DNA from 2 places in the Pseudoalteromonas sp. SG43-1 genome. Region 1 is predicted to be linked to the other one. Evidence: predicted binding sites of a transcription regulator. Region 1 holds the regulator's gene; the other holds the start of a gene.
The links. Region 1 encodes sigma-54, which starts transcription at its own class of promoters, with help from an activator protein. Its sites were predicted from a motif close to GTTGGCACGNNNNTNGNNT; they were not measured.
Positions count from the first base shown of each region.

Region 2: the regulator sigma-54 is predicted to act here: its motif matches at 1,598-1,616, upstream of fliE (flagellar hook-basal body complex protein FliE).

Region 1 is NZ_JACJFD010000001.1:305,451-309,154, forward strand. Features, by position in the region: gene rapZ (RNase adapter RapZ) at 1-426, opposite strand, end outside; gene ptsN (PTS IIA-like nitrogen regulatory protein PtsN) at 445-897, opposite strand; gene hpf (ribosome hibernation promoting factor) at 902-1,189, opposite strand; gene H5159_RS01410 (RNA polymerase factor sigma-54) at 1,216-2,715, opposite strand; gene lptB (LPS export ABC transporter ATP-binding protein) at 2,785-3,510, opposite strand; gene lptA (lipopolysaccharide transport periplasmic protein LptA) at 3,507-3,704, opposite strand, start outside.
Region 2 is NZ_JACJFD010000007.1:32,477-36,180, forward strand. Features, by position in the region: gene H5159_RS07280 (PAS domain-containing sensor histidine kinase) at 1-36, shown strand, start outside; gene H5159_RS07285 (sigma-54 dependent transcriptional regulator) at 33-1,499, shown strand; gene fliE (flagellar hook-basal body complex protein FliE) at 1,656-1,988, shown strand; gene fliF (flagellar basal-body MS-ring/collar protein FliF) at 2,009-3,704, shown strand, end outside.

The sequences.
Region 1 (3,704 bases):
ATGAACACTTAAATCAGTCGTATCTATCATAAAGTCGGCGCGAGTGGTTAATACATCAAGTAATTCTTTTTCTTTTTTGATGGCTAAATCAAGGGGCAACGAGTCTATTGATAGTGGGTGTAATCTGCGTGTTTCAGAAAAACGTTTGATCAATGTCTGATCGTCGCTATCTAAATAAAATAACGTAGGGTTTGCAAAGCCTGGTAAGTATTCAAGAATATCGTTAAATTCATCTTGTTCTTTAGGGATGTTGCGCACATCTATGCTAACAGCAATTTTATCGTAGCTATCAGATACACTGCGAACTAATGAAGGTAGTAGGTTTACTGGAATATTATCTACGCAATAATAACCTAAATCTTCTACAACGCGCAAAGCAACCGACTTTCCAGAACCAGAACGGCCGCTTATGATAATTAACTCCATTTAACACCCTTTATAAAACTATGATTGATCGACAATAACTTGGTAAAGCTCAGTATCAGATTTTGCACTGCGTAACTGTTTACAAAAATCTTTGTTGTTTAGTTTATCAGCAATGGTTGCTAGAGTCTTTAAGTGCTGCTGGTTATCGCCATCTGGTACGATGAGTGCGACAAAAATATCAACAGGGCGATTATCGATTGCATCAAAGTTTATTGGAGTTTCGCTAACGAGCACTAAAGCCAAAGGCTCTTCTGCACCGCTCATTCTTCCATGAGGAATAGCAATGCCACGCCCTATACCTGTACTACCTAATTTCTCTCTGCTCATTAAAGCATTAAGAATATCTTGTTGCGGTAAATACGGAAGTTTGTCGTGAGCAAGTTCGCTAATGAACTCTAAAATTCTTTTTTTGCTATTAAAAAGGACCGCAGCTTTGCTGCAGTCCTGGCATATAAGTGAACTTAATTTCATCATATTAGTGTCGAGCAAGCTTCTCTTTGTGTTTGATTACTTGGCGATCGAGCTTGTCGATCAACGAGTCAATAGCGGCATACATATCTTGATGTTCTGTAGAGGCAAATAGCTCAGCACCGCTTACGTGTATTGTGGCTTCTGCTTTTTGATTTAATTTTTCTACATCGAGAATGACATGAACATTATTAATATGATCAGAGTGTCTTTCAAGCTTCGCAAATTTAGTATTAATATAGTCTCTTAGTGAATCGGTTAATTCTACGTGACGACCAGTTAAGTTTAGTTGCATAAGCATTACCCTCTTAGTTTAGCGTCTTAAATCAGACTTTTACGCTGATTTGACGGTGGAATAGCAAGAGATTCGCGGTATTTTGCGATTGTACGTCTCGCTACTTTAATTCCTTGCTCAGCCAATATATCCGCTATTTTGCTATCACTCAATGGTTTTGCTGAGTTTTCTGCTGCGATTAATTTTCGGATAAGCGCACGTATTGCTGTAGATGAACATTCACCACCGTTTTCAGTACTTACATGGCTTGAGAAAAAATATTTAAGCTCAAATATACCACGGGGTGTATGCATGTACTTTTGAGTAGTAACACGCGAAATTGTCGATTCGTGCATTTCTACCATTTCAGCCACATCATTTAAAACCATTGGTTTCATGGCTTCAGGGCCATGTTCAAAAAAGCCTTGTTGTTGCTTAACAATACAATTAGTAACTTTTAATAGCGTGTCGTTTCTACTTTCTAAGCTTTTAATAAACCATTTAGCTTCTTGTAAATGTGAGCGAATAAACTGGCTGTCGCCACTTGATTTTACAGTGCGAGACATTGCTGCGTATTGGCTATTAACACGAATTTTAGGCATGCTATCTGGGTTTAATTCGACAACCCAGCGGCCTTTAATTTTTTTAACTGACACATCAGGAATAACATACTCAGATTCTTCCCTTACAATAGTATCTGCAGGTTTTGGGTTGAGAGTATGTATTAGTGTCATTACTTCTTTAAGCTCTTCTTCTTTGAGCTTAGTTTTTTTCATTAATGTACGATAGTCGCGAGCTGCTAATAGATCAATATGCTCGGTTAAAATCATTTTCGTTTCATTAATATAAGGTGTTTCTTTATCAAATTGATTAAGCTGAATACACAAACACTCTTGTAAACTACGTGCAGCAATACCAACAGGATCAAACAGTTGGATGCGTTTTAATACCGCTTCAATTTCATCAAGTTCGACTTCGTTATCATCTTCGTTTTCTTGATTAAAGCTTTCTAAAATCTCTTCGCAGCTTAGTGTTAAAATACCTGAATCATCGACAGCTTCTACAATAGCAATAGCAATAGCTTCGTCTGTAGGGCTAAATGGCGTTAGTTGTAATTGCCACATTAAATACTCATGGAGCGTTTCAGTAGAGGCGCCTTGGTATATTGATTCGTCTTCGGGCATTGGACCTGATGAGGCTGCAGGAGCGGCACTCATGTACTCATCCCAACTAACATCCATAGCCATGTCGTCACTTAGCGTGTCTTTTGCAAGTGCTTCACCAGTATCTTGTTCATATTCGCTCGGAGCATCATCAGCAGATGCGCTAACAGTTATGTCATCGGTATCAGCTTTTTGCTCGTTTTTACCAGCAGCGTCTTCGGAATAGTCTGCCTCTTCAACCTCTAATAGTGGATTACTGTCGAGAGCTTCTTGTATTTCTTGCTGGAGATCCAATGTACTGAGTTGCAACAAACGAATAGCTTGTTGCAACTGTGGAGTCATTGTAAGTTGCTGGCCCATGCGCAGCTGTAGTGATTGCCTCATGTATCTCTAACAATCCTTTTATGTTGTTATAATTAATACTAGCAGATGCTTAAAGACATGGCGTAAATGTTACAGCCTAAATTGCTCGCCTAAGTAAACATCGCGTACTGTTTTATCATTTAATACGTGTTCTGGAGTACCTGATGCAATCAGCTCCCCATGAGAAACAATGTAGGCTTTTTCACAAACATCAAGGGTCTCTCTTACGTTATGGTCGGTAATTAATACACCAATCCCACGATTTTTAAGATGTTCTATTATTTTCTTTATATCTAATACCGAAATAGGGTCAACACCGGCAAACGGTTCATCCAGTAATATAAATTTAGGATCTGCTGCCAGCGCTCGTGCTATTTCTACACGACGACGTTCTCCACCCGATAATGCCATACCTTGGCTATCACGAATGTGTTGTATGCTAAATTCATCTAATAAGTTATTGAGCGTGTCTTCTCTGGCTTGTTTATTTAGTTCTTTGCGTGTTTCTAAAATGGCCATTAAGTTTTGATAAACAGTCAGCTTTCTAAAAATCGATGACTCTTGTGGTAAGTAGCCTATGCCTAATCTAGCACGACTATGCATAGGTAAAAGAGTAATATCGTTATCATCAATAGATATTTTACCTTTGTCGCTAGGAACAAGCCCTACAATCATATAAAAAGTCGTTGTTTTACCAGCACCGTTAGGGCCAAGTAAGCCAACTATACTGCCAGCTTGTACTTCAAGGCCGACGTTTTTTACAACTTCACGACCTTTATAGCTTTTTGCCAATAGTTCTGCTTTTAATGTGCTCATGGTTGACCTTTATCGCCTTTTTTACTTTTTTTAGCTTCGATCGGTACTAAAATTGTGTGAACGCGGTCAGTTGAGTTTTCATCTTTTTCGGCACTGATGAGCTGCTGCTCTATGTCGTAGGTAATGCTTTTAGCATTTATTTTTTGTCCGGCTTGCGAAACTTGTGCATTACCAACAAGCGTTAAAAAACGCTT
Region 2 (3,704 bases), on a different contig from region 1:
ATTAAGGCAACATCTAAATTAGAGGGGTCATTATGAGTAACACTATTTTAGTTGTCGAAGATGACGCAGGGCTTCGTGAAGCCTTAATAGATACCCTTGAAATGTCGGGTATTGAATGTGTTGCAGCGAGCAGTGCTGAGCAAGCAATGTTACTGCTTAAAAAAGATCAATTTTCGCTTGTTGTAAGCGACGTGCAAATGGGCGCAATGAGTGGACTTGATTTACTACGCAGTATTAAATTAAACCACCCTGATTTACCTGTATTGATGATGACGGCGTATGCCACAATTGACGATGCGGTAGAGGCCATGCGCCTAGGTGCAATTGACTACATGGCAAAACCATTTGCACCTGAAGTGCTGTTAAATATGGTGAGCCGTTATTTGCCTGAAAAAGCAAAAGAAACCGACGGCCCCGTTGTTGCTGATCCAACTAGTATTCAATTATTGGAGCTTGCAAGTAAAGTAGCACGCTCTGATGCAAGTGTAATGGTACTTGGCCCAAGTGGTTCGGGTAAGGAAGTACTTGCGCGTTATATTCATGATAAGTCGAGCCGATGTAATGAGCCATTTGTAGCGATTAACTGCGCGGCTATTCCTGAAAATATGCTCGAAGCCACGTTATTTGGTTACGAAAAAGGGGCTTTTACGGGGGCGATTCAAGCATGTCCGGGTAAGTTTGAGCAAGCACAAGGCGGTACTATTTTACTTGATGAAATTACTGAAATGGACTTAGGACTACAAGCTAAACTTTTACGCGTACTGCAAGAACGTGAAGTAGAGCGTTTAGGGGGGCGTAAAACAATTCAGCTCGATGTACGTATTTTGGCAACCAGTAATCGTGATTTAAAAGAAGCCGTGTCTGAAAATCAGTTTAGAGAAGATTTATATTACAGGCTTAATGTTTTTCCACTTATGTGGCGTCCATTGTGCCAACGCCCTGGCGATATTATTGTATTGGCTAAGCATTTAATTGAGCGCCATATAAGTAAAAGCAAGGAGCCTATGGCGTATTTAGATAAAGCTGCCGAGCAAAAGTTACTGGCTCACGCGTGGCCTGGTAATGTGCGCGAACTTGATAACGTTATACAGCGTGCACTTATACTGCGAAGTGGCGATACAATAAACGAGCATGCTATTTTTATCGAAAACTTAGTATCTAATAACTTTGTTATGGAGCCTTCATTGGCACCGGCGCAAACCGTATCGCCAACAGAATTAGCTCATGCAGATAAAGGTGTTGATAAAAGCACGTTAAGCTCTGCATATTATGATGAAAAATTGCATGCTGAGGATGAGCCTAATCAAGGTTTGCTAGCGGCAGATACCGGTAGCTATAAAGATGAGCTTAAAGACAAAGAGCATCGTATTATTTTAGAAACCCTTGCACGTTGCCAAGGTAAGCGTAAAGACGTTGCTGAAACGTTGGGTATAAGCCCACGAACTTTACGTTATAAACTAGCGCAAATGCGCGATTTAGGTATTTCACTTCCTGCATAACCTCCTATAAACCCTAAGTTTGCGCTGCGAGCTTAGGGTTGTCAAAACTCTGACTCACACAAATTAAAGTTAACCCATTGTATTTTAATGATTAATTATTTGGCATGCTTTGTGCTTTATTACTTATAAGAGTTCACTGCGTGTCAGAGATAAATTATGAAAATTCAAAACAGTGCTGTATTTCAAGAAATGCAATCAATGGCTTTAGAAGCCGGCCGTAATAATCAAACTAATAAACTGCCAACTCAGGTGCAGTCTACTTCTACAGCACAATTTGGCGACATGCTAAGTGATGCAATAAATTCAGTGCACGGATTACAACAAGATGCCGCGCAAAAAGTAACAGCGGTTGAGATGGGGGATCGAAGTGTATCCCTTGCTGAGGCGATGATTGCTTCTCAAAAATCGTCAGTTGCTTTTGAGGCTACAGTACAGGTTCGTAATAAACTTGTTGAAGCTTATAAAGAAATCATGAACATGCCTGTTTAATTAGGTAGTGGAGAATTATTGTGGCGCAATCTAACCAATCTACAGACCTAGCACTTGCTGGTGGCGGTATTGACCAAAGTGGTGGTGATGATCAACAAGAACAAAAGTCAGGCTACTTAAGTGCTTTAAATGGTGTTGATGTATTGCGCCAAGTAACATTGGTTATAGCATTGGCTATTTGTTTAGCTATCGCGATTTTTATTATTATTTGGGCTCGTCAGCCAGATATGCGCCCGTTAGGCAAAATGCAAACAGAAGAACTTATTCAAACATTAGACTTTTTAGATGCGCAAAAAATTGAATACCAACTAGATGGCAATGTTGTATCGGTTGATGAAAGCGAATACCAAAACATTAAATTGCTAATGACCCGCGAAGGGTTAGAGCAAGGCCCTGCATCTGGCTCTGACATAATTATGCAAGATATGGGCTTTGGTGTAAGCCAACGCTTGGAGCGTGAACGTTTAAAACATGGTCGTGAACAGCAATTAGCACGCACCATTGAAGAGCTAAATAACATTACTCGCGCCAAAGTATTGTTAGCCATCCCTAAAGAAAACGTATTTGCCCGCAGAGAGAAAAAACCATCCGCTACTGTTGTATTAACACTTAAGCGTGGCCGCTCACTTGACCGTGAAGAAGTAGACTCTGTTGTTGATATGATTGCTTCTGCAGTACAAGGCTTAGAGCCTGCACGTGTTACAGTCACTGACCAAAATGGTCGATTATTAAATTCAGGTTCGCAAAGCTCATTAGCAGCACGCTCTCGTAAAGAATACGATTTAGAACGTAAGCGCGAACAAGAGTATCTTGAAAAAATAGACAGTATTTTAATACCGGTTGTTGGGCTTGCAAACTATACAGCTCAAGTTGATTTGAGCATGGACTTTAGCTCAGTTGAGGAAACTCAAAAGCGTTATAACCCAGACCTACCAGCGGTTAGAAGCGAAACCACATTTGAAGAAAATAACATTGGTGGTTTAGCTGTTGGTATTCCTGGTGCGCTTACAAATCAACCACCGCTAAACTCAAACATCCCTGAAGTTGCAGGACAAGGCGGCGCAGGCACAGCTACGTCACCAACACGTAGCCACAAAGAAGCAACACGTAATTATGAACTCGATACAACTATTTCTCACAAGCGCCAGCAAAGTGGTGTAATACGCAGAATAAGTGTGTCAGTTGCTGTTGACTATGTCCCTAAAGTGGGAGAAAACGGCGAAACAACTATGGCCCCGCGCTCGGTAGAGGCATTGTCAAATATTCGTCGCTTATTACAAGGTGGTGTAGGTTTTGATATGCAACGTGGTGATGCACTTGAAGTAGTAACAGTGCCGTTTGTACGTGAAGCAACAAATTTAGCAATAGAAGTGCCACTGTGGGAACAAGACTGGTTTATGAAAATAGCCCGCCTTGTACTAGGCGCCTTAGTTATAATTGTATTGATAATGGCAGTAGTAAAACCAATGCTTAAGCGCTTAATTTACCCAGACGATACACTAGAAGAATACGACGAAGATGCATTAAGTTCAGGCGTAGATATTGGCGACAATACACTTGATATGCTAAATAAAGACTTTGATTCTGCTTCGGTTGGTTTCTCAAGTGATGGTACACTGCAGTTACCGGATTTACATGGCGACGAAGATTTACTCAAAGCAATTCGTGCCCTTGTAGCTAACGAACCAGAACTATCATCACAAGTAGTGAAAGCGT